Regions from separate parts of the Paenibacillus stellifer genome, predicted to be linked through region 2. Evidence: a T-box and tRNA genes for the amino acid it is inferred to sense, from the RefSeq annotation. Region 2 holds a T-box; the other holds one or more tRNA genes.
The links. The T-box of region 2 lies ahead of metG (methionine--tRNA ligase). A T-box ahead of a tRNA ligase gene usually reads a tRNA of that ligase, here a tRNA-Met.
Positions count from the first base shown of each region.

Region 1 (16,294 bases), 2.8 Mb from region 2:
CCGTAGCTTTCAACGATCTGCCAGGCGTCCTCACCATCGAAGCCGCTGTACTCATGCTCATCCATGCTGCTTCGTCCAAAGGGCGGAGCCAAAAATTCCTCTTCCACCGGCCGGGTATGCGGCTTCTCCTGTCTTGGACTATGCTCCTTCAGGTATTTGGCAGTGGGGAGGGCGTTAAGCCGTTCATATGGAATGGGCTTGCCGGTCGCGGCGCAAATGCCGTAGGTTCCGTCTTCCATGGACTTAAGCGCTTCGTCAATCGCGGCCAGCTCCAGCTCCTCGCGCTCCTGGATAGAGATATCCATGGAACGATGATAGAGGTCGGTGGCAGCATCCGCCGGGTGATTATCGATTTCGGTTAAATCGCCGCTCATATCGCGCATGGACTCCTCCAGACCATGGTTGTCAAGGTCATGCAGTCTGGAACGGATATCCTCCCGCTGCGCGATCAGCCGGCTGCGTAGTTCCGATAGCTGCTCGGGGGTCAGGTGATTCATGGGCCCATCTCTCCTTTCCGTCTCGGACGAACGCCGCTGCGAGCGGCCTTGTCTTCTTCGTTTAGGGTAGCCGTTTGACGCTTATTTTACTAAATCAACATTTTCATGCCCTTCCCAAAATAACCTGACAGACAGGCCCAATGGACGGGTTCTAAAGGCCTGTGCTACAATATATAAGCCGCAATATGCATTTGAATCGGCTTTAAAAGGGACAATTAGAACGGAGTGACGAGCTGAAGTGATCTATTATCTGATCGCGCTGATTATGTTTCTGCTTGACCAGGGAACCAAGTATTTGATTTCCACCCGCCTTGCAATCAATGAACAAATTCCGGTGATCGGGAACTTTTTTGTCATTACCTCGCACCGCAACCGCGGCGCCGCGTTCAGCATCCTGCAGAACCAGCGGTGGTTTCTCGTTGTGGTCACGATTGTCGTATTAGCAGGTATCGTATGGTATATGAACAAGTTGAAAAATACGCGGCGCCTGCTGTCCACAGCGCTTGGACTTGTGCTCGGAGGAGCGGTTGGCAATTTTATCGACCGGGCGCTGACTGGCGAGGTTGTCGACTTTCTGATGTTCAACTTCGGCAGCTATACGTTCCCGATCTTTAATGTCGCGGATTCCTGCATTGTGGTCGGGGTTGCTCTGATCATTCTGGACTCTCTGCTTGATATGCGGGGCAGCCAGACGGAAGTCGTTGAAGTGAAGGAAACAAGCGATCCGCAGGGAAAGGAATGAAGATCTTTGGTTAAGGACGACCGCAATGAGCGGATGGAGGACGAGGCTTCGGAATCGGGTGCCGTCGTCTGGACCGTTCAGGAGGAATACGCCCGCGAACGCATCGACAAATATATTACCGAGTCCTGGGAGGAGGAGATCTCCCGGTCTCAGGTGCAGCAGTGGATTGAAGGCGGGTATGTAACGGTTGGAGGACGTCCGGTTAAAGCCAACTACAAACTCGCGGCCGGGGATGAAATCTCCGTTACCGTTCCGGAGCCTGCCGCGTCGGAGCTGACACCGGAATCGATCCCGCTTGACATTACCTATGAGGATTCGGATGTGATTGTTATTAACAAACCGCGCGGAATGGTTGTTCATCCGGCTGCGGGCCATCCCTCGGGCACTCTTGTCAATGCCTTGATGTATCACTGCAAGGACTTGTCGGGAATAGGTGGCGAGATTCGGCCGGGGATTGTGCACCGGATCGACAAGGATACGTCGGGCCTCATCATGGCGGCGAAGAATGATGCCAGCCACAATTCGCTGGCGGCTCAGCTGAAAGCTCATAGCGTGACCCGCCAGTATTTGGCGGTTGTTCAGGGCAATATGGCGCATGATCAGGGAACGGTGGACGCGCCGATCGGCCGTGACCCTCATGACCGCAAGCTGTACACCGTCACGGAGAAGAACAGCAAGCGGGCCGTTACCCATTTTACGGTAGTGGAGCGGTTCGGCGATTGTACACTGTTGCAGCTTCAACTGGAGACCGGAAGAACGCATCAGATTCGCGTTCATATGAAGTTCATCGGCCACCCGCTGGTGGGGGACCCGGTGTACGGGCGCAGCAAAGGCGTCCATATGGAAGGCGGACAGGCTTTGCATGCCGCTGTGCTGGGATTTGTGCATCCATCCTCGGGTGAATATATGGAGTTCTCCGCTCTGCTGCCGGAGGATATGGAGGATCTGCTGGCCCGTCTGCGGAGCAGATAAGTACAAATGAACAGCCGATTTGTCCATTCTATTGACGCGGGGTTTGCGGCATAGTTGATGTACAGGGTTTAAAAGGAAGGCGGTCTGCGTCACACGCGGACTCATCTATATTAAAGGACCAGGAGTGAGGACGTTCTCATGAGTATCGAACAATATCAGAACACGTATATTCAGAACAGCTTTGCCGACCGGATCGGCGGGGCGAACTACGGCAAGGACACCAACATCTATAAATTCGAGAAGATCAAGCGCGCCAAGGCTTCGGCGAAGAAGGATTTTCCGGATATCGAACTGATCGATATGGGTGTAGGTGAACCGGATGAAATGGCGGATGCAGGCATTGTCGCCAAGCTTGCGGAAGAAGCGGCCAAGGAAGAGAACCGCGGATACGCCGACAACGGGATTGCCGACTTCAAGGAAGCGGCCGCCAAATATCTGAAGGAAGTCTTTAATGTAGACGGAATCAATCCGGAGACGGAAGTGCTGCACTCCATCGGTTCCAAGCCCGCTCTGGCGATGCTGCCGTCCGCTTTTATCAATCCGGGCGACATTACGATCATGACGATTCCGGGATACCCGGTTCTTGGCACACATACGAAATATTTGGGCGGCCAAGTGTATACGGTCGAGCTCAAGAAAGAGAACAACTTCCTCCCGGACCTTAGCTCCATTCCGGAAGAGATCGCCTACAAGGCGAAGCTGATCTACCTGAACTATCCGAACAATCCGACGGGCGCAAGCGCGACTCCGGAATTTTTTGCCGAAGTGGTGGCGTGGGCCAAGAAGTATAACGTTGTCGTTATTCATGACGCTCCGTATGCCGCATTGACCTATGACGGTCTGAAGCCGCTCAGCTTCTTGTCCGTTCCGGGTGCGAAGGATGTGGGCGTGGAGCTGCACTCCTTGTCCAAATCGTACAACATGACGGGCTGGAGAATCGGGTTCGTTGCCGGCAACCCGCTGATCGTGAAGGCGTTCGGCGACGTGAAGGACAACAACGACTCCGGTCAGTTTATCGCGATCCAGAAGGCTGCCGCTTACGGTCTGGCTCATCCGGAGATTACCGAAGCAATTGCAGCCAAGTATTCCCGCCGCCACAACCTGCTGGTTGATGCGCTGAACAGCCTGGGCTTCAAGGCTGAGAAGCCGAAGGGCTCCTTCTTCCTGTATGTAGAAGCTCCTAAGGGCGTCAAGAACGGCCGCCGCTTCGAATCCGGCGAAGATTTCTCCCAATATCTGATCCGCGAGAAGCTGATCTCCACGGTGCCGTGGGATGATGCCGGCGCGTTCGTGCGCTTCTCCGTTACCTTCATCGCCAAGGGTGAAGAAGAGGAGCTGCGGGTTATTTCCGAAATCAAACGCCGCCTGAGCGACGTTGAGTTTGAATTCTAAGATTAATATGACAAGGCGCCTTAAGTCCTTTGGACTTGGGCGCTTTTCTTTTTCCCCACAAAACTTCTTCCCAATTAATGATAATCTCCAGGTATATTTTGGACCTGCGGGTAAATATCTCAATATGAAAACGGCATGCATGTAAAATTCCTAGTGGGTTAACCTAATTTTGAACATATTCGAGGGTAATAGTTGACATGTCCCGTTCGCTCTGTCATAATCGTAACGATAAATGAATAGCGCCTTTAAATCAGTCCCGTGAGGCTGGCAAGGTTACGTGAATCGAGGTTCGCGGTTTTATTGAAGGAATCCGTCTGTCTGTACGGAGTTCTTTTGCTGCGCACCCACCATCACTCTACATTCGCGGATTTCACTCCTTGCCCGGTTCGGGCAAGGAGTTTTTTGATTTCCGGGTACATTGGGGACGGGCGCTGAAGTCCTGGAGGCTGGCTAAGCATGATAACCGAGAAGAACGTCATTATGGATGAAACGGCGATCCGCAGAGCGCTGTCGCGCATTGCTCACGAAATCCTGGAGAAGAACAAAGGGATCGAGGACTGTGTGCTGATCGGCATCCGCACCAGGGGCGTCTATCTGGCCCGGCGGATCGCGGACCGGATCAAGGAGATCGAAGGAGCCGATGTTCCCTGCGGCGAGCTCGACGTCACGCCTTATCGCGACGACCTTGAGAAGACCGGCAGCGGAGGAAGCGCCGATGGCCGCGAGGAGCCTGGCAGTCTGCTGATCCCTCCGGGAGTCTTCGGCACCAGGGACAAGAAGATTATCCTGTTCGACGACGTCCTCTACACAGGGCGGACAATCCGGGCTGCGATGGACGCTCTGATGGACTGCGGGCGGCCGCGGATGATCCAACTGGCGGTTCTGGCTGACCGTGGACACCGCGAAGTGCCGATTCGTCCGGATTATGTGGGCAAGAACGTACCGACCTCAAAGCATGAATCGATTGAAGTGGCGCTTAAGGAAGTTGACGGCATTGACGAAGTGCACATCATTTCGAACTGGGAGGCAAAATAACATGATGACAGCGACTACAGTGAAGGAGCGCAGTCTGCTGGGTCTGAAGGGCTTGGACCGGAGCGAGATAACGGCGATTTTGGACAGGGCATCCTACTGGGACAAGCAGACGGAGAAATTGAATCCGGTACTGGCCTCGAAATTTGTATCCAACATGTTCTTTGAGAACAGCACGAGAACCCGGTTCTCGTTCGAGATGGCAGAGAAGCGCCTGGGCGCCCAGGTATTGAACTTCGCGGCGGCCGCCTCAAGCGTCGAGAAGGGCGAATCGATCTACGACACAGTCCGCACCCTGGAATCGATGGGCATCGATGCCGGCGTCGTCCGCCTCAAACCGACCGGTGTGCTGCAGCAGCTCTCCGAGAAGGTATCCATTCCGCTGATCAATGCGGGGGACGGCAACAACGAGCATCCTACACAGGCGCTGCTGGACATGTTCACCATGATCAAAACCTTCGGCGAGATCAAGGGACTGACGGTCTCCATTATCGGAGACATTATGCATAGCCGTGTAGCGAGATCGAATCTGTGGGGGCTGACCGAGATGGGAGCCAAGGTTCAATTCTGCGCGCCCGATAACATGAAGGCGCCGGAGCTTGCGGAGCATGCGCCGTACGTCACGATGGACGAGGCGCTGAAAGCGGACGTCGTCATGATGCTTCGCGTGCAGTTGGAACGTCACGCGGGCGGTATGATCAAATCGGCTGAGGATTACCGGACGCATTTCGGACTGACGGAGGAACGGGCAGCGCGTCTCGGAAGCGGAACGGTGATTATGCACCCGGCTCCGGTTAACCGGAACGTGGAAATCGACGACGCAGTCGTCGAGAGCGCCAAATCGCTGATCTTCCCGCAGATGTCCAACGGCGTTCCGGTACGGATGGCGGTTATCGAGCGGGCGATCCGGTAGGGAAGTTCATAAGGGTTAATAATTATACACATAAATGAATTTTTATTATATAATAACGAAAGAGCCCGGATGAATCCGTCGCGGGCGACAAAGGAGAAGCATGAACGTGATTATCAAAAATGCCAGCGTGTTGAATGCAGAGGGCGGCCTTGAGCGCAAGGCTGTCGTGATCGAGAACGGGACCATCTCCTCCATTGTGGATGACAACGAAGCGGTACAGGGCGGCGAAGTGATTGACGCGGGCGGCAAGCTGCTCATCCCTGGACTGATCGATATGCACGTCCATCTTCGCGAGCCGGGCTTTGAGCATAAGGAGACGATCGAGACGGGCAGCCGCTCTGCGGCGAAGGGCGGCTACACGACGATCGCCTGCATGCCGAACACCAAACCGGTAACGGACTCTCCGGAAATCGTCACATTCATCAAAGACAAGGCACGCGAGGCCGGACTGGTCAAGGTTCTGCCTTATGCCGCGATTACGAAGGAACAAAAGGGCGGGGAGCTGACGGATTTCGCGGCGCTGAAAGCAGCCGGAGCAATCGGCTTTACCGATGACGGAGTAGGCGTACAGACTGCGCAGACGATGAAGGACGCCATGGCCCTTGCGGCCGGAATGAATATGCCGGTTATCGCGCACTGCGAGGACAACTCGCTGGTGGTTGGAGCGCCGGTCGCCGAAGGCAGCTTCGCCCGCAAGCACGGACTCAAGGGCATTCCGAATGAATCGGAAGCCATTCACGTCGGACGGGATATTTTGCTGGCCGAGGCGACGGGCGTGCATTACCATGTCTGCCATGTGAGCACCGAGCAATCGATCCGGCTGATCCGCCAGGCCAAGCAAATCGGCATCAAAGTAACCTCAGAGGTATGCCCGCATCATCTCCTGCTGTCGGAAGAGGACATTCCGGGTCTTGACGCCAACTGGAAAATGAACCCGCCGCTGCGCTCCCGCCGCGATGTGGAGGCGTGTATCGAGGCGCTTCTGGACGGAACGATCGATATGATCGTCACCGACCATGCGCCGCACAGTGCCGAGGAGAAAGCCAAGGGCATGCAGCTCGCTCCGTTCGGCATCGTCGGCTTCGAGACCGCCTTCCCGCTGATGTACACGAAATTCGTGGCAACAGGCCAAATGAGTCTGGCGCTGCTGGTGCAGCGGATGACGGCTGATCCGGCGCGGGTATTCGCCCTGAACGCCGGCGAGTTGAAGCCGGGTGCTCCTGCTGACTTGACACTGATCGATCTGGATGCGGAAAAGGAAGTCGATCCGGAGAGCTTCGCCAGCAAAGGGCGCAACACGCCGTTCACCGGCTGGAAGCTCAAGGGCTGGCCGGTTATGACCGTGAACGAAGGCCGGATCGTATGGAGTGAAGAGGCTGTAGCCGGTCTTAAGGATTAAGCCGGACTGAAGCATGGCTTAGGAGAATGCTCTGGGCACAACCCCGGGCGCCCCATTATGCGATAAATACATTCATGCTGCCTTATCCGGCACACTGGATGAAGGAATATCGAGGAAGAGCCTCAATTTGCTGAGCCAAGTTCGAGGGCTTCCATAATTACTGATGAAGAGGAGTGGGATGAAGAATGCAGGCTAGATTGCTGCTTCAGGACGGAACGCTTTTTACCGGCACCGCATTCGGCGCTGAGGGCGAGAAGACCGGCGAGGTCGTTTTTAATACAGGAATTACAGGCTACCAGGAGGTGCTGTCCGATCCTTCGTACTGCGGACAGATCGTGACGATGACCTATCCGCTGATCGGGAACTATGGGATTACGCGTGACGATTTCGAATCCGTGCGCCCATTCGTTCACGGCTTCGTTGTGCGCCGTCATGAGAGTGTGCCGAGCAACTGGCGTGCTGAATACAGCGTCGACGATCTGCTGAAAGAGTATGGCATTCCGGGCATCAGCGATATTGACACCCGGATGCTGACCCGGATCATCCGCCATTACGGCACGATGAAAGCGATCATCACCACTTCGAACAAGCCGGTTCAAGAGCTTATGGAAATGATGAACGATACGACGATTGCCGAGCTTCGCAACCAGGTGGCCCGCACTTCGACGGCGAGCGCCTACAGCAGCCCGGGCACGAAGGAAAAGATCGTGCTGGTCGACTACGGCGCCAAGACAGGAATTCTGCGCGAGCTCAATAACCGCGGCTGCGACGTGATCGTGGTTCCCCACAATGTAACGGCTGACGAAATCCGCCGGATCAATCCGGACGGCATTCTGCTGTCGAACGGTCCCGGGGACCCCAAAGATGTGCCTTACGCCGCCAAGACGATTGCCGAGCTGCTCGGCAACTATCCGATCTTCGGCATCTGCCTGGGCCATCAGCTGTTCGCCCTGGCTTGCGGCGCCGATACCGAGAAGCTGAAATTCGGACATCGCGGCGGCAACCATCCCGTGAAGGAGCTGGAAAGCGGACGCTGCTACATCACATCCCAGAACCATGGCTACACCGTTAATGAAGAGTCCGTTAAGAGCACTGAGCTTGAAATTACACATATCAACAACAACGACAAGACGATCGAAGGTCTGAAGCACAAGCGGTTCCCTGCCTTCTCGGTGCAGTATCATCCAGAAGCAGCGCCTGGACCGCATGACAGCGGCTATCTGTTCGACCGGTTCCTAGAAATGATTGCACAGCACAAAAAGAACACTCCAGCCGTGTCCCGTCAGGCGCAGCTTGCGGCGGATGCCCGGAACTCGGCCCCTACAACGAAACCGCAGCTTGAAGCCGTGAAAGGAGCCTATTAATCGAATGCCTAAGAACGATAAGCTTAAGAAAATTCTCGTGATCGGCTCTGGTCCGATCGTTATCGGCCAGGCGGCCGAATTCGACTACGCCGGAACTCAGGCCTGCCAGGCGCTGAAGGAAGAAGGCGTAGAGGTTATCCTGATTAACAGCAACCCTGCGACCATCATGACCGACACCAACATGGCGGACAAAGTCTACATCGAGCCGATCACGCTCGACTTTGTGACCGGCATCATCCGCCAGGAGCGTCCGGATGGACTGCTGCCGACCCTCGGGGGACAGACAGGCCTCAACATGGCCGTTGAGCTGGCGCGCGCCGGCGTGCTGGAGCAGGAGAATGTCAAGCTGCTGGGCACCCAGCTTCATTCCATCGAGAAGGCCGAGGACCGCGACCTGTTCCGCGAACTGATGCGTGAGCTGGAGCAGCCGGTGCCGGAGAGCACGATTGTGACGACGCTGGAAGAAGCGCTGGACTTCGCCGGAGAAATCGGCTACCCGGTTATTGTACGTCCGGCCTACACGCTGGGCGGAACAGGCGGCGGCATTTGTGCGGACGAAGACGAGCTGCGCGAGACGGTTAAAGCCGGTATTCGCTACAGCCCGATCGGCCAGTGTCTGATCGAGAAGAGCATCGCCGGCATGAAAGAAGTCGAATATGAAGTCATGCGTGATGCGAACGATAACTGCATCGTGGTCTGCAACATGGAGAACTTCGATCCGGTCGGTGTGCATACGGGCGATAGTATCGTCGTGGCTCCGAGCCAGACGCTGTCCGACCGCGAGTATCAGATGCTGCGCAGCGCTTCCCTGAAGATCATCCGCGCTCTGAACATCGAAGGCGGCTGCAATGTGCAGTTCGCGCTCGATCCGCAGAGTTACCAATACTATGTTATCGAAGTAAATCCCCGTGTCAGCCGCTCTTCGGCGCTGGCTTCCAAAGCGACCGGCTATCCGATCGCCAAGATGGCGGCCAAGATCGCGCTCGGTTACACGCTGGATGAAATCGTCAACCCGGTAACGGGTCAGACCTATGCCTGCTTTGAGCCAACGCTGGATTATATCGTCAGCAAAATTCCGCGCTGGCCGTTCGACAAGTTCATCTACGCCAACCGCAAGCTTGGCACACAGATGAAAGCGACCGGCGAGGTTATGGCGATCGGTCGCACATTCGAGGAATCGATCCACAAGGCGATCCGTTCGCTCGAAATCGGCGTTCACCGTTTCAAGCTGCCGGGCGCCGAGTTGCTGGAGGACGAGGTGCTGAAGACCCGTCTGGCGAAGCCGGACGACGAGCGTCTGTTCCTGATCGCCGAAGCGTTCCGCCGCGGCTACCAGCTGCAGGAAATTCAGGATATCACCCAGGTCGACTGGTGGTTCCTGGACAAAATCGAAGGCATTATCGCCTTCGAGGACCGCATCCGCGAAGAAGAAAGCCTGACGCCGGAGACGCTGTATCAGGCGAAGCGCCGCGGCTTCACAGACCGCGCGATCGCTGAACTGCGGGCGGAAGGCCAGCCGGGAGGCAGTCAGACGAAGGAAGCCGAAGTGCGTGAATTCCGCCTTGGCCAGGGGCTGAAGCCAGTCTACAAGATGGTAGACACCTGCGCAGCCGAATTTGAAGCTACGACGCCTTATTACTACTCGACCTACGAAACCGAGAACGAAGTGCTGGCTTCAGACAAGCAAAAGGTAATTGTACTCGGCTCCGGCCCGATCCGTATCGGCCAGGGCATCGAGTTCGACTACTCCACCGTACATGCGGTCTGGGCGATCCAGAAAGCGGGCTACGAAGCGGTTATCATCAACAATAACCCGGAGACCGTATCGACGGACTTCAACACTTCCGACCGCCTGTATTTCGAGCCGCTCTTCTTCGAGGATGTCATGAACGTCATCGAGCAGGAGAAGCCAATCGGCGTTATCGTTCAGTTCGGCGGACAGACAGCGATCAATCTCGCGGCTCCGCTCAGCGCAGCCGGTGTGAAGATTCTCGGCACAAGCCTGGAGAGCATCGACGAAGCGGAAGACCGCAAGCGGTTCGAAGCGCTGCTGTCCCGCCTTCATATCGCCCAGCCGAAAGGCAGCACGGTAACGACAGTGGACGAAGCGGTAGGCACAGCCCAGTCGCTCGGTTATCCGGTGCTGGTACGTCCTTCGTACGTGCTCGGCGGTCGGGCGATGGAGATCGTCTACTCCGACACTGAACTACTGAGCTACATGAAAGAAGCGGTCAAGGTTAATCCGGAGCATCCGGTTCTGATCGACCGCTACATGCTGGGCAAGGAAGTCGAAGTCGACGCAATCTGCGACGGCGAGACCGTAGTCATTCCGGGCATTATGGAGCATGTGGAACGCGCGGGCGTCCACTCGGGCGACTCCATCGCTGTATATCCTCCGCAGCATCTGGAGGTTGGACTTCAACGCAAGATTGTAGACATCACCGTGAAGATCGCGAAGGAGCTTAAGACGATCGGGCTTGTGAATATCCAGTTCGTCATCTACAAAGGCGAAGTGTATGTCATCGAAGTTAATCCGCGCTCCTCGCGCACCGTACCGTTCCTGAGCAAGGTAACGGGCATCCCGATGGCCCACCTGGCGACCCAGGTTATTCTTGGCGGCAAGCTGAAGGACGAGGGTTATTCGGAAGGACTGTGGCCGGAGAGCGACTACGTATCCGTCAAGGTGCCGGTATTCTCCTTCGCGAAGCTGCGCAGAGTAGAACCGACGCTCGGACCGGAAATGAAATCGACCGGCGAGGTTATGGGACGCGATAGACTGTATGCCAAGGCACTGTATAAGGGCCTCATCGGGGCGGGCATGAAGATCCCGACAACGGGCTCGATCATCGTTACTGTCGCCGACAAAGACAAGGAAGTTGCCGTAGATCTGATGAAGGGCTTCCACCGTCTGGGCTACAAAATCATCGCTACCGGCGGCACGGCGCTGGCGCTGGAGCAGGCTGGCCTGAACGTGATGAACGTCAACAAGATCGGCGAAGGCGAGCCGACGATCATCGATCTCATCCGCGGCGGCCAGGCGAACTTTGTCTTCAACACGCTGACCAAGGGCAAGACGCCGGAGCGTGACGGGTTCCGCATCCGCCGCGAGGCGGTAGAGAACGGCATCGTCTGCATGACATCGCTCGATACCGTAACGGCGCTGCTGCGCATGCTGGAGACGATCAACTTCTCCTCGCAATCGATGCCGGCTTTCGTTGGGCAATAAGCCGCTTGTAACGGAAACTTGATAATCATACACCGATCAACAGGGACGGTTTGCGGGCATCGCAGACCGTTCCGCTGTGCCCGGACCTTTTGCGGGTGCACGTAATGTTATCAGTAAAGGAGCATGGAGATGACCGGAGAGAAGGATACCGCTTCAAGCGCCCCGGCGCACGAACGGAGCAGTGCTAAGGACACGCAGTGGGAGGAGATGGCCGGCCGGCTGATGATTCCGCTGGATTACCCGGATGCGTCGCAGGCGCGGGAGATGATCGGGAAGCTGAGAGGCATTCCATGCTACATGAAGGTTGGCATGCAGCTGTTCTATGCGGCTGGACCGGATTTCGTACGCGAACTGAAGGATAACGGCTATTCCGTCTTCCTGGATGTGAAAATGCATGATATTCCGAACACCGTCAAGGGCGGAGCGCAGAGTGTGACGGCGCTCGGCGTCGACATGTTCAATGTCCATGCAGCCGGTGGCTCAGCCATGATGAAGGCGGCTCTGGAGGGCGTTGAGCTCGCCATCGCGCAGAACCCGGCGCTGAAGCGGCCGCTGGTCATCGCCGTGACCCAACTGACGAGCACCAGCCAGTCCGTGATGAACGGCGAGATCGGCATCCCGGGCGAAGTGCCGGATACCGTAGTGCGCTACGCGCAGCTGGCCGCTGCAGCGGGGCTGGACGGCGTGGTGGCTTCGCCGCAGGAGGCTGCGGCCATATCTGCCGCGTGCGGCAGCGGCTTCCGCACCGTTACACCGGGCATTCGCCCTTCCGGCTCGTCGCTTGATGACCAGAGCCGGGTTATGACGCCGGGACAGGCCATCCGGCAAGGCAGCCATTTTCTCGTCATTGGCCGGCCGATTACCGCTGCACCTGATCCGCGCCAAGCCGCGGAGAACATTATTAAGGAGATGATCCAAGCATGAGCCCATTATTGAACCGAAGCGAACAAATTGCATCCTATCTGCTGAAAATTGAAGCGGTGGCGCTGCGTCCGCAGCAGCCTTTTACCTGGACATCCGGCATCAAGTCTCCCATTTACTGCGATAACCGCCTTACGCTCTCCTACCCTGAAATCCGGAGCTACATCGCCGACGCATTCGCAGAGCTGATCGCCACGCAATATCCCGGCACCGAGGTGATCGCCGGAACGGCGACAGCGGGCATACCGCATGCCGCCTGGGTGGCGGATAAGCTGAACCTGCCGATGGCCTATATCCGCGATAAAGCAAAGGGACATGGCAAGCAGAACCAGATCGAAGGCATCATCTCTCCGGGACAGAAAGTTGTCGTGATCGAGGATCTGATTTCGACAGGCGGCAGTTCGCTGAAGGCTGCGGAAGCCGTCAAGGAAGCCGGAGCCGATCCGGTCGCTGTTCTCGCCATCTTCAGCTACCAGTTGGACCGGGCGGAGAAGGCGTTCCAGGAAGCAGGCATTCCGCTGCAGAGCTTGTCCGACTATGGTACCCTGATCGACGTTGCGCTGGGCCAGGGAAAAATCGCCTCCACCGACGTGGAACTGCTCCAGTCGTGGAGAAAAGATCCGTCTTCGTTCGGCGTCTAAACCATTACATCATTCCAGTCTATCCTGCTTCAAAGCAACAGCCCATCGCCTCTCGGCGTGGGCTGTTGGTGCTGTGTATTGCGCTTTTGCATAAAGACGTGATTCAGGGGCATCCTATACCTGCAGCAGTCGAGACCTTTCATAAAGGAGACATCCTGATGAACTGGATTTACTTCGCCAAGCTCTTCCGGACCCGGTTTCAGGCCGGATGCCTGGCCAAACGGCTGGAGCAGGATGGCTGGATTTACGGCTACCATGATCCCAGCTATGTAGAGATCTACCGCTCCCGCAAAGGTAAGTACGGAGTTCGATTTCTTCCATAATCCATTTAACACTTGACTAATGGCCCTGCTATCCTGTATATTAATTATTGTCGCTGTTTGAATGTTGATCACTGACGCGGGGTGGAGCAGCCCGGTAGCTCGTCGGGCTCATAACCCGAAGGCCGCAGGTTCAAATCCTGCCCCCGCAATAATGCTTCACATAGGCAGTACCCGTCATCATTCATACGGAGACATTAATCAGGGCCCTTAGCTCAGTTGGTTAGAGCGGTCGGCTCATAACCGATTGGTCACAGGTTCGAGTCCTGTAGGGCCCACTACCCTGAAACCCTTGGCTTGCCAAGGGTTTTTTGCTTGTCTTTGTTTATGTTAGTAGGTTGTTGGGTTATGTTAGTGAGTTGTTTCAAATTCATCGATGACAAGGGAAACCGCTTGATCAAGCAGTTCTGAAGATTATGTCCGCTGGGAGCAAAATGCGCAATACGGACAAGTTCTGTTAATTTTTCTCTGGGGACAGGCGTTTTTTTATAGGAGCGAACGGAGCGTCTTGAACGAAGAAAGTTTTCCGCCTCCTCCGGATTTAGTTTTGGATATGTTTTTGAGCTGATTTGATTGGATAAAGGTGTTCTCATATTATCAATGGCTTCCCTTGGACATATCGCTACACAATGGCCGCAGGCAATGCAGTCTTCAGCAGCAACTTCTTCAGGGCCATTTTCTTTAAGTTCTAATACATAAACAGGGCACTCCTTTACGCATAAGCCGCATTTCAGACATTCCTTTACTTGATGAATTGGGGATTCCGGCTGACACCTGTGATTCTGGAGATCTAGCTTATAAATCCGTCCCTGATTTAGAGACATATTCATTCTTGAACCAACATCCAGAGTAAAGGTAATGAAGATAATAATGATGAGACTTGACCAGCCTATGCCTAAGATAATAAAAGAGATGAACATGATAGCCAGAGCAAGCAGGTTCCATGAGCTCACCTTGCTGCTGTCAGCAAGTTTCCCTGCAAATCCGGCCGCTATTGCACCTGCTACACCTAAGAAACCAAAGATTCCAGCTACGGCACTGCCATAATGATAGGGACTGCTTTCTAAAAGGACAAAGAGACCCAAAAAATATTGAATGCACAAATGCGGCAGCACCAAAAACGATGGTTTCTCTTAGTACTTTCTCCTTTTTCAATAATGGAGGCAGGGACAACAGAATATTTTTATATGAATTTTCCTTTGATATTTGATCCTGCGGAAGAGTATAAAATAAGTAAACAGCCAGGGCTAACACAACGATTGCCGCCAATTCATGGACTGCTCTCCATCCCAGTAATTGGCCGACAACTCCTCCTAATACCCGGCCTAACAACACGCCAAGAAATACTCCGGTTAATAAGTGACTGACGATGCTCCCTCGTTTGGCTGACGAAATATTTGACGAAACAAACGGGATGATCAGCTGTGCCGTAACACTGGAAAGGCCCATGAAGAATCCTGCAATTACCATTAAATTAAATGTAGAGACTAAAGTCATTAGATATAATAGTACAGCTGAACCAATCATACTTAAAATAATTAACGGTTTTCTGCTAAATCGATCTCCTAATGGAACAATAAACAACAACCCCAATGTATAGCCGATCTGTATAGAGGTTGCAAGCTTGCCGGATGAGGAAGCAGCTATAGAAAAATAATTGGAGATATCAGTCAATAAAACTTGATCGTAGTACAAATTGGCTACCATTATGGCACAAATAATGGACAACATTACTAATAATTTATTTGTGAAATTCCGGGATCTCAGATCACTGGTCATGTTCACATCTTCCTCTCTGTGAGTTATGAAGATAGTGTATAATGGTGAAATCATTTTAAATAGAAGCCAGGTTATCATATGATTAATAATGCCTATGTTCAGCAGAACCGAAATGGGAGAGGTCGTCATGATATCGAAAAGCAAGGAGCTTGGGTTTTTTTTAAAAAAGAAAAGATCCACACTGAGACCCGAACAATTCGGACTCAAATGCGATAAAAAAAGAAGAGTGGTAGGGCTGAAGAGAGAAGAAGTTGCGGATTTGGCCGGTGTCAGCATTGACTGGTATGTGCGCATCGAACAGGGACAGAATGTGAATCCATCCATAGACGTGCTGCTCTCTTTGAGTCGGGTTTTTCAATTGAATAACGAAGAATAAAGATATTTATTTAATTTGTCAGATAAAAAACCGCCTGTGGAAGACGCCGCTTCCGTTACGATTTCGGACACCTTGCAGAAATTCCTGGATAGTCAAAATCCTTCTTTATTCAATAAATGGTGGAATAACCAAGGCATTATGGGAACGCCAGAGGGTCAAAAACTGTTGCATCACCCTTTAGCAGGAAACTTATATCTTAGTTATATTTCATTTCGATCAACAGAAATTGAGGGAGCAAATATCACCATTCAAATGCCCATAGATGAGGGTACAAGGCATAAATTAAAACAGCTTTAATAGAAACTTGATTGGCTTCATGCCATCAAGTTTTTTTCTGCGAGGGGATGTATTGTGGAGAACGCGCTCTGGGATATATTTCTTCACTAAAAAACGGCTTTAATGGAGAAAGTATTTCTCATAGAGCCAGAACGGAATCGGAAAGGAACAGGGTCAAATGAGAAAAACATTTCGAACGATGATATTGATCATCACTTTTCTTTTGCTGTTCGATCAGGATACGGTATGGGGAAATGGCGTGATGCCCGCAAGCCGTGATCTGTATGAGAAGAATGGAACCGTGCTATGGGAAGTACATACCAATCAAAAGGTTATTGCTTTAACCTTTGATGATGGGCCTGACCCGGTGGAGACGGAACAAATACTAAAGATAATGAAGCAATATCATGCCAGATGTACTTTTTTCGCTATCGGAGAACGTCT
Region 1 covers NZ_CP009286.1:3,996,819-4,013,112, reverse strand. Annotated here, with positions in the region: gene PSTEL_RS18590 (TraR/DksA C4-type zinc finger protein) at 1-497, opposite strand, end outside; gene lspA (signal peptidase II) at 736-1,239, shown strand; gene PSTEL_RS18580 (RluA family pseudouridine synthase) at 1,273-2,211, shown strand; gene PSTEL_RS18575 (LL-diaminopimelate aminotransferase) at 2,350-3,603, shown strand; gene pyrR (bifunctional pyr operon transcriptional regulator/uracil phosphoribosyltransferase PyrR) at 4,060-4,638, shown strand; gene PSTEL_RS18565 (aspartate carbamoyltransferase catalytic subunit) at 4,640-5,548, shown strand; gene PSTEL_RS18560 (dihydroorotase) at 5,649-6,947, shown strand; gene carA (glutamine-hydrolyzing carbamoyl-phosphate synthase small subunit) at 7,133-8,311, shown strand; gene carB (carbamoyl-phosphate synthase large subunit) at 8,316-11,537, shown strand; gene pyrF (orotidine-5'-phosphate decarboxylase) at 11,745-12,461, shown strand; gene pyrE (orotate phosphoribosyltransferase) at 12,458-13,099, shown strand; gene PSTEL_RS28030 (hypothetical protein) at 13,258-13,422, shown strand; tRNA gene PSTEL_RS18535 (tRNA-Met) at 13,498-13,571, shown strand; tRNA gene PSTEL_RS18530 (tRNA-Ile) at 13,624-13,697, shown strand; gene PSTEL_RS28200 (nitroreductase family protein) at 13,698-14,339, opposite strand; gene PSTEL_RS18520 (MFS transporter) at 14,383-15,198, opposite strand; gene PSTEL_RS28195 (helix-turn-helix domain-containing protein) at 15,326-15,574, shown strand; gene PSTEL_RS28190 (hypothetical protein) at 15,590-15,871, shown strand; gene PSTEL_RS18510 (polysaccharide deacetylase family protein) at 16,029-16,294, shown strand, end outside.
Region 1: it encodes a tRNA-Met, which carries the amino acid that the T-box ahead of metG (methionine--tRNA ligase) is inferred to sense. The anticodon was not compared.

Region 2 (16,294 bases):
TTTGTCTGAGAAAGACTTCGACCTAAACAAATGGGATATCATCTATCCGATCAATAGAGCATCGATTAGACAATACATAACGCCTAAGAGCTATCTCAACATCTGAATCCCCGTCGTCAGCCCAATGCTTGCGGAAGCTCCTTGACTCGATACCAGTATGTATAAACTTCGGAGAACCCGACTTTGGAGTAGAGCCGCAGCGCCGGCGCATTGTTCAGAACCACGGCCAGATAGCTGTGCGCGGCTCCGTTATCTTTTCCCCATTTCAGCAAATGCAAGAGCATCTGCTCGCCGAAGCCCCGATTTCGAAAGCTGGCATCCGTCACGATATCATACAGCCCGATGTAACCTCTCTCAAGCACCCCAAGACCGCAGGCGACAGCTTGTTCCCCGCAATTCAGCGATATGAACCCCGTTCTCGTCCGGATATTGCCTAACATCCGTTTCATCACGTTAATGTACTTGTCAGGAACCTCATTAATCCGGCAAAAAGCTTCCAGCCATTCGGCGGTGGGGCGCTCATAAATTTGGGCCGAAGCGTTCCCAGCGGGTTCGCGGATTTGATCCAGATTCAAGGTCCGGACGCTTGTGTGATCAATCAGGGAATAGCCTTGATCTGCCAGAATGTCATCCAGATTGGCAGGGTGGACAAAAGGCGTTATTTTGTAAATGGCGGGCAGCCGGTTCGAGAAGTAGAGGCTTTCGCACTCTTTGATCTTGGAACTCAAATCCTGGGTGGAAGGGTGAATCGGATTGATGGAGTTGGCCCGCTTGGTGTAACCGTCCGCGAAGCGCAGCACCCAGTTGTCGTATAGAAGGGTTGAGAGGGAAGGCCAGTTGTTCAGAGATAATTCTTCAATAAATCGGTAATCCAAGGATAATCACCGCCACTTTTTTTTGAATAATAATACGATATTATTAATAAAAATACAATTCATTTGATCGTATACATACAACGAGAAGGATGACTAAAGCAGGATATAAGCGTCTATTTGATGAACGAAATGGAAAGTAGGCTTTACATTGAGGGGGAACGTGGTATGATGGAATCGTGGAAAGGATACTTTCCATGTGAGGAGGGAGCTTTTGAAGAACAGGCTGGAGCAAATTCGCAAAGAGAAGGGAATTAAGCAGGAGGAGCTGGCGTCCGCGCTGGAAGTGTCCAGGCAGACTATAGGGTCTCTGGAGAACGGCAGATACAATCCGTCCATCCTGCTTGCCTTCAAAATCGCCAAATATTTCGGCATGAGCATTGAGGAGATATTTATTTACGAGGAGGAAGAATCGAGATGAGCAAACGCGCTTATTCGTTCGGAGCGGCTATTTTGGGGATTATCCTGCTTGCCTCGGGGCTGGTTGCGGTGAAGATTGATTTGCTGCCGGATGCCGCGCAGGCGCTTCCCTATGTGCTGGTCGGTATCGGCAGCGGCATGTTTGGACACGGGATGGGGGAGATCCTGCGTAAGCGGTCGCTTAAGAACCGGCCGGATCTGCAGAGGGAAATCGAGATCGCAGAGAAGGATGAACGCAACATTGCAGTTGGAAACCGGGCGAAGGCCAAAGCCTATGATGTGATGATATACGTGTTCGGCGCTTTGCTGCTTGCTTTTTGCGTTAATGGGTACTGATCTGGCGGAGATTCTGCTGCTGACAGCTTCTTATCTGTTCGTCGTGGGATATGGTGTCTTCTGCCGCGTCAAATACGAACGTGAAATGTAATTAGCGCATTTTTAACACAGATGTGTACATTCAGATAAGCCGATGGGGGATTCCCAGGGGAGGACATTATGAAAATCAACATCGGGGATCGAATCATTGAATTCCACGTCCAGTACGGCAAAGGCCGAAAAATTCTGCTTCATATCGACTCCACCGGCTTCATTACGGTAAAAGCGCCGAAGAATACCGAAGAGGAGACGATTCTGGAGGCTGTCGGCAGACATGCCTCCTATATTGCGGAGAAGCTGGATCAGCTGGAGAAGGCCAAGGATTTGTTCAAGGCCAAGGAGTATACCGAAGAGGGAAAGTTTCTGTACCTCGGCAGACCTTGCAGTCTGCGCGAGCTGATCGGTACGGATGAAGGAACAGAGGAGGAGCTGAGGGTACGGCTGAAGCGGTTTTATTTTGCCAGCTGCCGGAAGGTTGTCGAGGAACGGATTGGCGCGTACCAGAAGCAGTTGAAGGTGAAGCCGAAGTCGGTCGAAATCGTCGAATCCCGCACCAAATGGGGCAGCTGCAGCTCGGACAAGAAGCTGACCTTCAACTATTTGCTGGCCATGGCTCCGCCGCAGGTGATCGATTATGTCATCGTCCATGAGCTGTGCCACCTGCTCCATATGAATCACGACCGTTCGTTCTGGAGACGGGTGGGCGGCGTCATGCCCGACTATAAGGAGAAGGAAGCGTATCTGGCAAGGTTCGGAGGCGCTATGACGATGTAAGCTCTGCGGATCGACGCAGCGTTCTGATGTCCGCATATACACAGAGCAAGTACGCCCTGGAATAACGCAGTCAAATCGGCGAAAGGGAGATCATGCGAACTATGCCCGTGTGCGAAGAGCCGCCGCCGAAGTCTGGGAGCATGAGCCTGAATGGCTAACCGGGCTGAGAGAGCGTCTTGATATGCGGCTGAAAGGGAGATACGGCTTGGGTTGAGCTGATTTTTTTCCAGGCAGGCGGACTCAACGGGACCCACAATATGGTATAGTGAAAAATAACATGCCGGAAGACCCGGATCGCAAGGCTGATCCGGGTCTTCCGGCGGCATCCATATAATCGGCTGCAAGTTCGAGTAGCAGCATCAAGGGACTCTGGGGGGAGCAAGGTGTATTGTCATCAGTGCGGGGAGAAATGTGCCCCGGAACAGAAGGTATGCGGGAAATGCGGCGCCAGGCTGTTGACGGAGGAGGTTCGTCAGGCTGTGCTGGAGGTCGCTGCGGGAGCGGAAGCAGTCCGGAAACCGGGATCGTCGTTCATTCGCCCGGAGGCGGGGGGCGCGCGCTCCCCAAGGGAGCAGGCTCCCGTCAAGAAGCGCGGAGCCGGGCGGGTATTCCAGTGGGTGATTCCGCTTCTGCTGGCGGGATGTACGGCTCTTGGGCTCACGCTGCTGCATCAGCATGAGCAATCGGTGAACCTGGAGGTGCTGGCGCTGCAGCAGCAGGCCAAGACGGAGGCGCTGGCGGGCAAGTATGACTCCGCCGTCTCGCTCCTGGATCGCGCCGGGAATGCGCGGCCGGGCTATGCCGCGCTGGCCCGGGACCTGGAGCTTGCGGCGAAGGCCGCCCAGCTTCAGACCCGGCTGGACAGCGCCGCCGGACTTCTTAAGGCGAAGAAGCTGAGCGAAGGCGAGAAGGAGCTGAACGCGGTAGAAGGGCTGATCGGCAAGCGGGAGGAGCCGCTCTTCGCGCCGCTCAAGAAGGAGCTGGCGGCAGATCAGGTGCTGCTGACCGTGCTCAAAATCAAGAGCGAGCTGGACAAGCTGAGCACGGTCGACGCACTGGCCGCGAAGCTGGATACGCTGAAAGGGCTGTCCGGAACGGAGGCGGCTGCGGTGAAGAAGCAGATTATCGGCAAAATCGCCTCGATCAGCTATTCGGCGGCCGAGCAGAAGCTGCGGAAGAAGGATTTCGCTGGAGCGCTGGAGGAGGTCGACACGGGCCTCTCCTATGACGCGGACAATGAGAAGCTGACCGCGTACCGGAAGCAGGTCGAGGAAGCCAAGCGCGAGTTCGAGAAGGCCGAAGCAGAGCGCATTCAGCTTGCCCAGCAGCAGGCAGCGGAGGAGGACATGAAGAACCGGACGGCCGCTGTCGATGTGACCGGGCTTCAGGCGGTTCTGGATGAATACGGCGATCTGATGATCAGCGGAACGGCCACCAATAAGGCGACCCGGGCGATCTATTCGATCAGCGTCAATCTCTCCATTTACGACAGCTCGGGCGCGTATCTCGGAGAAACTTACGCCGATGTCTCGCCGTTCCGGCTGGAGCCGGGAGAATCGGGCAGTTTCTCGACATATTACTACGGGGTGTACGACCAGGCCACGGTATCGGTCGCTAATGCCACCTGGTATCTGGAATAGGAGGGCATGAGAGATGAGCAAGGGAACATGGATCAGCGCAGCCGCATGCCTGATTATTCTGGGATCGGGTACGGCTGGCGCCTATCTGATCCATCAATCCGCCGAGTCCAGCCTGGACGGACAGCCGCTGCTTGCCGCAGCCAAGACTTCTGCGCAGGACGATAAGGGGGCTGTGAAAGCTGCGGCCCCGAAGACACGCAAGGCCATTATTGAAGACAGCCAGAAACGGGTGGTCACGATTGAGAGCGGGGATGGACTGGGCTCGGGCTTCCTCTACAACAAGCAGGGCGACCTGCTCACCAACGCCCATGTCGTGTCCGGCTCCCGGGAGGTGACTGTGCGGACGCTGAATCATAAGGAATACAAGGGCCAGGTCATCGGCATCGGAACGGAGACGGATGTGGCGGTTGTCCGGGTTCCGGAGCTTAAGGAACTGGAGCCGCTGCCGCTGGCGGAAGGCTATAAAGCGGAGGCCGGTGACGAGATTTTGGCGCTCGGCAGTCCGCTTGGACTGGAGAACACGGTGACGACGGGAATCATCAGCGGCCTGAACCGGAGCTTCGATATTGATCCTTACACCTACAGCAATCTGTACCAGATTTCGGCTCCGATTACCCACGGCAACAGCGGGGGACCGCTGGTGAACGCAGAGACGGGCGAGGTGCTGGGCATCAACTCCGCCGCCGCTACGGAAGAGTCGGGCATCGGCTTCAGCATCCCGATTTCCAGCATCATCGCCCAGGCGCGGGAATGGTCCGCCCAGCCTATGTCCAAGCTGCCGGACGTGAGTGCCGGAGGCGAGGACGATGACGGCGGAGACGGGTACGCGGATGAGCGTGATATCGTGGCTTATTTTTACGAGAGTCTGAACACGGGCGACTATGTCTCCGCTTATTCACTGCTGGGCAGCGAGTGGCAGGGCAAGATCAGCTACGAGGATTTCCGCAGCGGTTATCTGAAGACGGGTTACATCACGCTGGGAACCTTGTCGCTGAAGAAGCTGGAGGATGGCGCTCAGGTGACTGTCGATATTACAGCCGAAGAGCGGAAGGACAGTGGCACCGTGTATCAGTCTTACAGCATGAATTATTCGGTCGGGTATGAGAACGGAGAACTGAAAATTCTGCACGGCAAGGGTGAAAAGATCAAGTAGCAGCCATTCGTTAGTTCGGAGCAGCCCGGCCGGCGTTGTTGATCCTCATGCGTGTGAGGCACGCTCCGGGAGGACCGTCGGAAAAGGCGAATCCGGAAAAGCCGAATCCGGTGAAGGCGGCGTGATCGGTGTATTTAAGGCAGTGTGATCGGCGTATTTAAGGCAGCGTGATTTAGGGGCGTGATGTAAGAGGTTGCGCTGATGAAGAGATGGACATATAATGCCCGTAACCTGACATATGCCAAAAGCTTTGAAGAGAAAGAGTACCAAGCGGATATCTTCCGACAGAGAGCCCCGGGAGCTGAGAAGGGGAGAAGAAGAGTCTTGGGAACATGGTCTCTGAGCTGCGCACCGAAGCCTTTTCAAGGGCCGTAGGCTGCGCCGGAACCCGCACCCGTTAACGTGCTAGGGTATAAGCGATAATTTTCGCCGTACCTGAAGAGGTGACCGCCGCAAGGCGGAAATGAAATTGGGTGGTACCGCGTGAGCTTAAGCTCTCGTCCCTTTGTGGGATGAGGGCTTTTTTGCGTTCGGGGGAGTTCGCTCAGTGCCGGAATTCGCTTCTAAGCAAGTCCCGCCGCTTGGCCGGGGGATTTGGCTTTGGTGTAGCCAGGGAATCATACATGGGAAGGATGAATGAACATGGGCAAAATATTCATCGGAGGCGCCTGGCCGTATGCCAACGGCTCGCTGCACCTCGGGAGGCTGGCCAGCGTGCTGCCCGGCGATGTGCTTGCGCGCTATTACCGGGCCAAAGGCGAGGAGGTGCTGTATGTGTCCGGCAGCGACTGCCACGGCACACCGGTCGCCGTCCAGGCAATGAAGGAGGGCGTAACTCCGGGAGTAATCGCGGACCGCTATCACCGGGAGTTCGCGGATTGCTTCGACCGGCTGGGATTCACCTACGATCTGTACACCCGGACCGATCAGGCGTTCCATCATCAGGTCGTACAGGAGCTGTTCCTCGGCCTGCATAAGGAAGGCAGGCTGTACAGGAAGACAGTCACGCAGACCTACTGCGAGACCGACCGCAGGTTTCTGCCCGACCGTTATGTGGAGGGCATCTGTCCCTTCTGCGGAAGCCGCGCCCGAGGCGATCAATGCGATGCCTGCTCGGCGCTGCTCGATCCCGCCGATCTGCTGGACCGGATCTGCAAAATTTGCGGGAATCCCCCGGCGGAGCGGCCGGCTGAGCATTTGTATCTGGAGCTGTCCTCGCTGCAGCAGGATCTGAAGGCCTATTCAGAAGGGCGCTCCGGGAACTGGGGAGACAATGCGGTCAAGCTGACTTCCCGTTATTTGAAGGAAGGCTTGCAGGACCGGGCAGCGACGCGGGATTTGGATTGGGGAGTGGACGTTCCGGTTCCGGGATTCCGGGACAAGAAGATTTATGTCTGGCTGGATGCCGTCATTGGTTATTTGTCGGCAAGCCGGCAATGGGCTGCGGAGAAGGGCGGGGACTGGGAGGCCTTCTGGCGGGACGGGGGCGAGCCGATCACCGCCTACTATGTCCACGGGAAAGATAATATCCCGTTTCACACGCTGATCTGGCCGGCGATTCTGTTAGGCTCCGGAGGGGGCTATCATCTGCCCGACCGGATCATATCCTGCGAGTATTTGACGCTGGAGGGCCAGAAGTTCTCCACGAGCCGGAACTGGGCCGTGTGGGTGCCCGATCTGCTAAGCCGGTATGATCCGGACTCCATCCGCTATTTCCTGCTGGCGAACGGGCCGGAGAAGCGGGATACGGATTTCTCCTGGCGGGAATTCATTTACAGCCATAACGGCGAGCTGCTGGGGGCATTCGGCAATTTCGTTAACCGGACGCTCGCGTTTCTGAACCGATCATTCGAAGGGCGTGTGCCGGCGGGAAAGCTTGGAGACGAATGGAGGCTTCGCCTGGAGCGGCTGTATACGGAGGCGGGAACACTGATCGAAGACGGCCATTTCAAACGGGCGCTGGAGCGTATTTTTGCCGTGGTGAGGGAAGGCAATCACTTTTTTGATGAGCAGCAGCCATGGGCTGTGCTGAAGGAAGACCGTGCGGCGTGCGGCGCCATTCTGTACGAATGTGTCCAGATTATCGCCAATTTCGCTAACCTGCTGGAGCCGTTCATTCCGTTCGCCTGCGGCCAAATCCGCCGCTTCCTGGCGCTTGGGGCTCCGAGCTGGCAGCTTGAACTCGTGCCTGCGGGGCGCGAAATTACAGAGCTGCGGCTGCTCTTCGAGCGGATCGATCCCGGGGTGATTGAGGAGGAGCGGGAACGGTTGAACGATCAGGCGGCGGCCGCAGAGCGTCAGGAGTGACAGGCGGATAGAGCAACTAAGCGAGGTGGCCGGACGCACCAGCCGGCTATCCGGCAGCTGACGCGAGGCGCGCATCTTGCCCGGCGCCCAGCCGCCCGGGCTACACCAGCTGGCCAGCCGGCTATCCGGCAGCTGACGCGAGGCGCGCAACTAGCCCTGCGCCCAGCCGCGTGGCACACCGGCTGCCCGGCCGCTATCAGGCGGCCGACGCGAGGCGCGCATCTTGCCCGGCGCCCAGCCGTCCGGGCTGCACCGGCTGCCCGGCTGTCTATCCGGCAGCTGACGCGAAGCGCGCAACTACCCGGCGCCCAGCCGCCCGGGCTACACCTCCGATTGCTAGGCGTCGCCAAAAGCAAAAGACCCCTGCACCGCATGCAAGCGGGCAGGGGTCTTTCAACCTTCAATCTCTCTCAGCGCAGATCAATTGAGCGCCCTGATCTTATCGTTTGGCCGCCCGTTCGCGTTCCCGCAGCTCGACCCGGCGGATTTTGCCGGAGCTTGTCTTGGGGAGATCGGAGATGAACTCGATTCTGCGCGGATACTTATACGGTGCGGTAATCTCCTTCGTATGGGCCTGGAGTTCCTTGGCCAATTCCGGTGTGCCTTCGCAGCCATCCTTCAGCACGATGAAGGCCTTGACCACATGGCCCCGGATTTCATCGGGGCTGGCGACGACGGCGCATTCCTTGACCAGCGGATGCTTCATCAGCGCTTCTTCCACCTCGAACGGGCCGATCGTATAGCCCGAGCTGATGATGATATCGTCGCCGCGGCCTTCGAACCAGAAATAGCCGTCCTCATCCTTCTCGGCCCGGTCGCCGGTAATGAAATACTCGCCGTGTACTGCAGCCGCCTTGCGCTCCGGGTCCTTGTAGTAGGTCTGGAACAGCGCCGGCATGTTCACATGGACGGCGATGTCGCCTACCTCTCCCGGAGGAAGCGGAACGCCGTTCTCATCCACGACCTCGATCATGCCCTCGGCGGTTGCTTTGCCCATCGAGCCGAGCCGGATTTCGGCATCCTTCAGCGTGCCGATGAGCAGCGTGCTCTCCGTCTGGCCGTAGCCGTCGCGGATCGTCAGGCTGAACATGCGCTGGAATTCATGGATGACCTCCTGATTCAGCGGCTCGCCGGCAGAGACGGCGGAGCGGAGGCGGGACAGGTCATAGCGGCCGAGTCCGTCGATCTTCGCCATCAGGCGGTATTCGGTCGGCGTACAGCACAGGACGTGGATATTCTGGTCCTGAATGAGCTGCAGATAGCGGTGCGGATGGAAGGAGCCGTGGTAGACGAAGCCGGTAGCGCCGTGGCCGAGCACGGACAGGAACGGGCTCCAGATCCATTTCTGCCAGCCGGGAGCGGCGGTCGCCCAGACCGTATCCTCCTCCCGGATATCAAGCCACATCGAGGTGATGCGCAGATGTGCGTACCCCCAGCCGTGTGTATGCACCACCGCTTTCGGATTGCCGGTCGTACCCGAAGTGTAAGCCAGAATCGCCATGTCGTCCCGGCCGGTGTCGGCGGTCGGATAGGAGCTGTCCCGGCCTTCCATCAGCGACTGCAGCGATGTCCAGCCGGCTTCCGCCTCGCCATCGTCCGGAGTGACGGACAGGCGGTAATCCAGCGCGGGCAGATCCTCAGCAATCTTGTTGACCTCGCCGGTTACCTCGGACCAGCAGATGACGGCCCGCGCCTCAGAATGGCGGAGACGGTAGGACAAGTCCTTCGCCCGCAGCATCTCCGAGGACGGGATGATGACCAGCCCGAGCTTCAGGCAGGCCAGATATATAACATAGGCGATGATGCGGCGGGGGACCATGACGAGCACCCGGTCGCCCTGGCGCAGCCCCAGCTCGGCAAGGCCGCCTGCAAGGCGGCCTGCAAGCTTCAGCAGCTCTCCGTACGTGATTTCCTCGTATTCGCCTTTATCGCTTAACCATTTCAGCGCAAGCTTCCCGGCGGGATGGCGTTCCATCTCCGACGTCATATTGTAGCGCTCCGGCGCGATCCATTGCTCTTTACCCAACTTGATCCATCTCCTATACACAAGCTATTCGTATTGCTCCCCTATTATAGCACGAACTCTTAGTACCTGATTCTAAAACCATAAAAGATTCCAATCCTTTTTACAGAAGAGGACGGCATATTTGGAAGCGGGTGGAAACCGTTCTTTATTAAGCACGGCAAAAATGGTAAATTAGACATACATACTGCCATAGGCAGCCGACAAGAATGAAATACATAGGGGGGCTCTGAACTTGGCTTTGACTAATATTCGAGGCATCCATAACGCTGCCCCTGCCGGGTCGCTGTTAATCCAGGATAGACGCAGGAATTTTGCCTTTTGATCCACCTAACCACCTGGGATCTAGCAACCTAGCATGCATCGGGGAAAAGAGAGGAGAAAGGGCAGATGGGTGCAATCAGCGGGATATGCGTTTTTGGAGGCGACCGGAAGGCTGTTTCGGCCGGCCCCGCGTTGTTCGGGCAACTGAAAATTTATTCGTTTCAGGGAACGGGCGAATGGACCGACGGGTCCGTTCATCTGGGCTGCGGCGTTTTCCATCATACGCCCGAATCGAAGCTGGAAGAACTGCCGGGAGAGAACGAAAGTGGCAGTCTGGTGCTTGCGGCCGACGCCATTATCGACAACCGCGCCGAACTGCTGGAGCAATTGGGGCTGGATGAGACGCAGGTTGTCACCGACGGCACTCTTATTCTGAAAGCGTATGAGAAATGGGGACATGCCTGCCCGAACCATTTGATCGGGGACTACGCTTTTGCCGTGTGGGACAAGGAACGGAGGGAGTTGTTTCTGGTCCGCGATGCCATGGGCTCAAGAACCCTCTATTATACTCAAGGCGCGGATTATTTCGCTTTTTGCACGGTGGAGAAGCCCTTGGTTGCGCTGCGCGGCGAGGAGGCGGAGCTGAACGAGAAGTGGATCGCGGATTTTCTGTCGATCGAAGGCATTCAGCATGAGACGGACCCTGAAGAAACCGTGTATCGGGACATTTACCAGCTTCCGCCCGCGCACACGGCCGTTGTCCGGGCGGGGGAATTCCTGAAGAACCGATATTGGGACCCGCTGAAGGACATCAAGCCGGTCCGTTTTGCCTCGGATGAAGAGTACGAAGAGGCCTTCAACCGGATCTTCAAGGAGGCGGTAGCCTGCCGCCTGCGCAGCGCTGGCGAGACGGGCATCTTCCTCAGCGGCGGAATGGATTCCGGCTCCATCGCCTGTGTTGCGGCCCCCCTGCTTGAGGCGCAGGGCAGGAAGCTGCATGGCTTCACCTCCGTCCCTGTGCCGGATTTTGACAAGAAGCCTCCTCGGATGCGGGTCTATAACGAAGCGCCGGAGGTGGATTTGATCGCCGAGGCTTATCCCAATGTGGAGATTACGTACAGCAGCTTCGCGGAGAAGAACTGTACAACCGACATTGACGAGCTGATCCGCATTTTCGAGCAGCCCTATAAAATTTTCCGGAACATGACCTGGTATCATTCCTTCCTGAAGCTGGCCGCGGAGCGGAACTGTACGGTGATGCTGAACGGGCAGAGCGGGAACAACACGATCTCTTACGGGAATTTCGCTGTTCATTTAATGACATTGTGGAAAAGGGGCAGGGCATTCTCGGCCGTCAGGGAGCTGCTGGGCTTCAGCCGGCTTGTGAACGAGCCGATCTCCAAAGTATTCAAAAGCGCGATTCCGGTCGTAACTCCCTACCGATTGAAGCTGTGGCGCAGCCGCAGGGAGCTTCGCGGCTACGACCGATTCCGGGGCGTGCCGGTCAATCGCTCGCTGGCCCGCAAGTGGAAGGTAGAGAGCCGTTTGGATGCCATCGGCACCAATGTGCCGGTTCAGCGTTATCCCGATTACCGGGAGGATTTGAAATCCAGAACGAGTCCGCTGCCGCTTGTGCATATCGGCGCAGTGGAGACGAAGCTCTCACTCGCGAACGGCATTACGATCCGTGACCCGTCCAGGGACCGGCGCGTCTTCGAATTCTGCATGGCGATCCCGTCCGGGCAGTTCGTGCGCCATGGCCAGGAGAGATATTTGCTACGCCGGGCTATGAAGGGCATATTGCCCGATCCGATCCGCCTGAATATCATCAAGAAGGGCCTTCAGAGCGCCGACTGGATTCATCGGCTCGTTCCGGAATGGCCGAGTTTGCTGGCGGAAGCCCGCAAGATTCTGGACAGGGAGGACAGCGAGCGCTATCTGGAGACAGAGCAGTTGAGAGAGCTTCTGGATGAAGTCAGCCGGGATGTGGCGAAAGTGGATGAGGACCGGGTGGCCTATATTCTGACTGCTGTGATCTTCGCCCGATTTGTCGACAGTTATAAGCGGGAGCGCATTTCCCGGCATACGAAACACTACATTCCCAGCTGAGGTGGTAGACATGCACGACCGCAATTCGGATGTTCAGAACCTGGAATTTCATTATAAAGCCTTCGGATGCAACATCGCTTCCGCCTTTCCCCTGGAAGGGCTGCTGCCGGCGGATGGAGTACCGGACGTATGGATCAGGGAAGGGAAGGTTCCCGTCCAGATTCCCGGCCCGGAGAATTCCCATGCCTATATTATGGTCGGCGAGGACGGCTTCGCCTTTCGCGTGCAGGATATCGGCTGCTTTCTGGTAAGGGGAGGACGGGAGATCATCGCGGAGCCAAGCGATGCTTGCGAGCCGGAGGCCCATACGCTGTTCATTCTGGGAACCTGCATGGGCGCGCTGCTCATGCAGCGGGGACTGCTCCCCATTCATGGCAGTGCTCTGGAGCTGGGGGGCCGGCATATCATTATTACGGGCTGCTCGGGAGCGGGCAAGTCAACGCTGGCCGCCGCTCTGAACAAACGGGGCAGCGCCTTTCTCGCCGACGATGTGGCGGCGCTGCGGGAAGATGCGGACGGCGCTTTCCGGATTCTCCCGGCTTTTCCCCGCCAGAAGCTGTGGCGGGATACGGCGGAGCGGATCTTCGGCGGCGTCGGGGATTTCACCCGGATTCCCGGAATCCGGGATAAGTACCATGTTCCGATGGAAGGCGGCTTCATCCGATCTCCCCAAAAGCTGGCTGCCCTGTTTGAACTGACGGCCTCTCCGGGTAATGAAGTAATGATCTCGGAGGTGAGGGGGCCGGGCAAGCTGATGACCATCATGCGCAATGTCTACCGGCCGGAGCTGATCGAATTCATGGGCAAGCGTCAGGAGCATTTCATGCGCTGCTCACGGCTCGGCGCGCAGCTTCCTGTATTTCATCTTGAGCGTCCGGAGCACGGTTTCTCGGTTGACGAGCAAATACAGGCCATGACTCAAAGGCTGAACGAAATCCGGGTTTGACACGATAATAGAAAGTAACAAAAAGAAACAGAAAAGACAGATTTAGAGAGAAACTGTTCTTTATAACGATCGAACTTCTTGATTTCTTCCAAAAAATCGTGTATTGTAGTTTACAAATATTGCCCACACTCAACGCATAGAATAAGGGCGATGGTCAATGTTTTATATTATCAGGAGGTGGAATACATGAAAGTTTGGGAAAAGCCGGAATTGAAAGAATTGAAGGTTAGCGGAACGGAATACGGAACTCAATTGAAAGCTGTTCCGGATGCAAGCTACAGCGACGGTAAGCATACCTGGTATTCCTTCTCCTAAGATCAGATTCATTCAACGGACAGAAGCCCCGGCGGTTCGCCCGGGGCTTTGAAATGCGGCAGGCCGGGCACTTCGGCGCTGTTCCTTCGGGAGCGGCGCCGAAGTGCCCGGCCTGTTTCATGTGCGGAGAGCCGAATGGACCGTATGCTGCCCGGGCTGCGGCCCCTGCCTACTCGCTGCGGACAGCCAGCTCCTTCTGCTCCCGGTACAGTCTGCCTTCGGACAATCTGTAAATGTGGTCGCATACGTCGAAGACAGACAGCCGATGGGTGATGGCGATGCAGGTGCGGCGCGGCTGGAAGCTTCGTATGTTCTGGAGAACCGCCCACTCCGTGTCCATATCGAGCGCCGAGGTGGCTTCGTCCAGCAGCAGAATCGGCGCGGGCCGCAGCAGCGCGCGGGCGATGGCGATGCGCTGGGCCTGGCCTTCGGACAGCCCGGAGCCATGCTCGCCGATCACGGTATGGAGGCCTTCGGGCAGCTTCTCTACGAAGCTCCGGGCGCAGGCGGCCTCCAGCGCGTCGTTCATCTCCTTCTCGGTGGCGGAGGGATGGCCTATCTTCAGATTATCCGCGATTGTGCCGGAGAACAGCGTGTTCCCCTGGGGCACATAGGAGAAATACGGCCGGGTATCGGCTGACAGCGCGATGCGCTCCCGGCCTAATGCGGTAAGGGAAATGTCGCCGTGACTCGGCTTGATCAGCGCGAGCAGCAGGCGCAGCAGCGTCGTCTTGCCCTCGCCGGACGTTCCGATCAGGGCGATCAGCTCGCCGGGCTGGATGGTCAGGGAGGCATCGGTCAGAATCGGCTTGCCTGGCTCATAGCTATAGGCGACATGATCCAGCCGCAGTCCGGTAACCCGGTCCGCAGGCATGGGAGGAATGGCCTTCTTGTTCTCCGGAGTCAGCTGCTGGAAGACGATCAGACGCTCGGCCGAGGTCACCATGGCGATCAGGATCGGGAAGGAGCGTGCCAGCCCCTCCAGCGGCCCCTGAATTTGCCCCACCAGCTGGAGGAAGGCGGTGAACATGCCGAAGCTGGCCGCTCCGGTGGAGATACGATAGGCTCCCCAGATGAAGGCGAGAAAGAACCCGAGCCGGTAGCCGGTACCCATCGTCAGATCGGCGGCGACGTTGAAGCGGGTGCGCTTCAGCACCCAGAACAGCCGGTTCTGCTGGGCGCCCCGGACTTTTTGCAGGCTGTCGTCTTCATGCTCAAAGGTTTTGACGATCAGAAAGTTCTGGATGCACTCATGCAGCAGCGAACGGTAACGGCTCTCCGCGGCCTGAATCTGATGCTGCATCTTCTTCAGCTTCCTTCCGATGAACCAGCTGATCACAACCGAGACGGGACCGAGCAGGAAGGCGAAGAGCGCCAGTGTTTTGTCAAAATACAGAAGGGTCAGAAACGCCGTGGCGAACTGGACGACAAGCGAGAGTATGCCGGGGAGCGTGGCGATCAGCCCATCGGTTACGCTGGCAACGTCGCTGGTGAGATGGGTCAGCAGATCGCCGCTGTGGTACCGTCCTACCGCCTTCCATTCCGTCTTGTACAGACGGTCCATGAAGTTCCGTTGAAGATCGTTGTTCATGGCCTCCTTCAGCTTAACAGTCCGCAGCGTGAGGAGGGAGGACAGCACGAGCTGGGCGATCATGATCAGGGCAAAAGAGACGGCGTACATCGCGCTCTGCTTCAGACTGTCATTCACCGCATGATCGATGACCTGCTTGGAGACGATGGCCTGGGCAGCGCCGCCCAGCGACAGAATGACGTTCAGCAGAATGATGACGGTGAGCGCGCTCCATTTTCCCTTCATGCACAGTTTAAGCCAGGCTATCACTTCGGTATTGAAGAGGGTCTTCAACTTGTTCATCCGGGTCGACTCCGATCTGTAAATGAATACAAAAATAAAGCCGTCTTTAGAGGCGAACCTGCGTAAAGATGCGGCTTTGGATGTCCGATTCTAATGCGGCAGGAGACGGGGAGCATCAAGCTCAGCGCCGTTCCATCTTCCATTTGTTGTACTCCAGGAAATCGCGGAACTCCCGCTTGCTGATTCCCGATCGCATCGCTTCCTGAACGAGTTCGTCCCATTCCTGGTCCGTCTGCTCCGCGCTTCCCCTGCGCTGCTCCGGCTGGAGGAACTCCTCCACCGGAATGCCGAGGACGGCTCCGACCTTCTCCAGAAATTGAATGGAGGGGTTCTGCTGGATGCCCCGTTCGATCGAGCTCAGGTACGATTTGGCTACTCCGGCCCGTTCGGACAGCTCGGTCAGGGAGTAGTTTTTCTTCTTGCGAAGCTGTTGAATCTTTTTACCGATCATGGCTAACCTCCGTCGCAACCGGACAAGCATGCGGCTTGGCGCTTACCGGTTATTCAAAGCGGATTTGGCGAATTTGTCGACCGTAACGAAACGGTCCATGACTTCAGCGCCGGAAATATAATAGGGGCCGCTGCGCAGCCAGGCATGCGCAATCAGCATTCCGTTCTCATCTTTGCCCGTTCCCAGATAGAGTGTGCTGTCGATTCCGCGACGCTCCAGCATTTTCATACCGGCGATGGCTCTGACCAGACATTTGCTCTGCCACGGCGTATATCTGCTGATCGTATTGATGGAATTTGCAATGTGATTCAGGAAGGCGAGATGCTGCGGATCGGCCTGCATCGCCGTCTCCTCTCCGCGTCTGCCGAGCTGAGGAGCTACTCTGGAGAACTTGTAGTAGAGCAGGGTGCGCGCCCAGCCGAGCAGAACAAAAGCTTCTATATAGAAGCGAAGCGTCGTCCTGTCGAGGCCGGCCAGACGTCTGATTTTTCTGACCATGTTATTTATCTCCGGATATGCGTATCAAATCTTCCTGCAGCAGATTCTGCAGAAAAGGAATGACGTCCTGTTCGCAAATTTCGAGGTCGATTTCGTAGCTCTTGCGGAGCTCCTCGACGATTTCCTTGACGGAACGCGGGGTTCCGATCAGCTCCCAAATATCGCCTCCAACCTGTCCCAGGTTGAAATATTTGCCCCGTTCGATGCTCAGCATGACCTTCTCCCCGTCCATATCGCTGACGATATTGCCCTCGCATTGTACCAGGACAGTGTC
Region 2 covers NZ_CP009286.1:1,092,373-1,108,666, forward strand. Annotated here, with positions in the region: gene PSTEL_RS05045 (hypothetical protein) at 1-106, shown strand, start outside; gene PSTEL_RS05050 (GNAT family N-acetyltransferase) at 117-875, opposite strand; gene PSTEL_RS05055 (helix-turn-helix transcriptional regulator) at 1,087-1,293, shown strand; gene PSTEL_RS05060 (hypothetical protein) at 1,290-1,628, shown strand; gene PSTEL_RS05065 (M48 family metallopeptidase) at 1,788-2,441, shown strand; gene PSTEL_RS05070 (FxLYD domain-containing protein) at 2,825-4,081, shown strand; gene PSTEL_RS05075 (S1C family serine protease) at 4,095-5,234, shown strand; T-box leader at 5,476-5,742, shown strand; gene metG (methionine--tRNA ligase) at 5,877-7,541, shown strand; gene PSTEL_RS05085 (acetate--CoA ligase) at 7,981-9,528, opposite strand; gene PSTEL_RS05090 (asparagine synthase-related protein) at 9,955-11,937, shown strand; gene PSTEL_RS05095 (hypothetical protein) at 11,948-12,883, shown strand; gene PSTEL_RS28675 (hypothetical protein) at 13,070-13,198, shown strand; gene PSTEL_RS05100 (ABC transporter ATP-binding protein) at 13,368-15,071, opposite strand; gene PSTEL_RS05105 (helix-turn-helix domain-containing protein) at 15,193-15,522, opposite strand; gene PSTEL_RS05110 (lasso peptide biosynthesis B2 protein) at 15,565-16,020, opposite strand; gene PSTEL_RS05115 (lasso peptide biosynthesis PqqD family chaperone) at 16,022-16,294, opposite strand, start outside.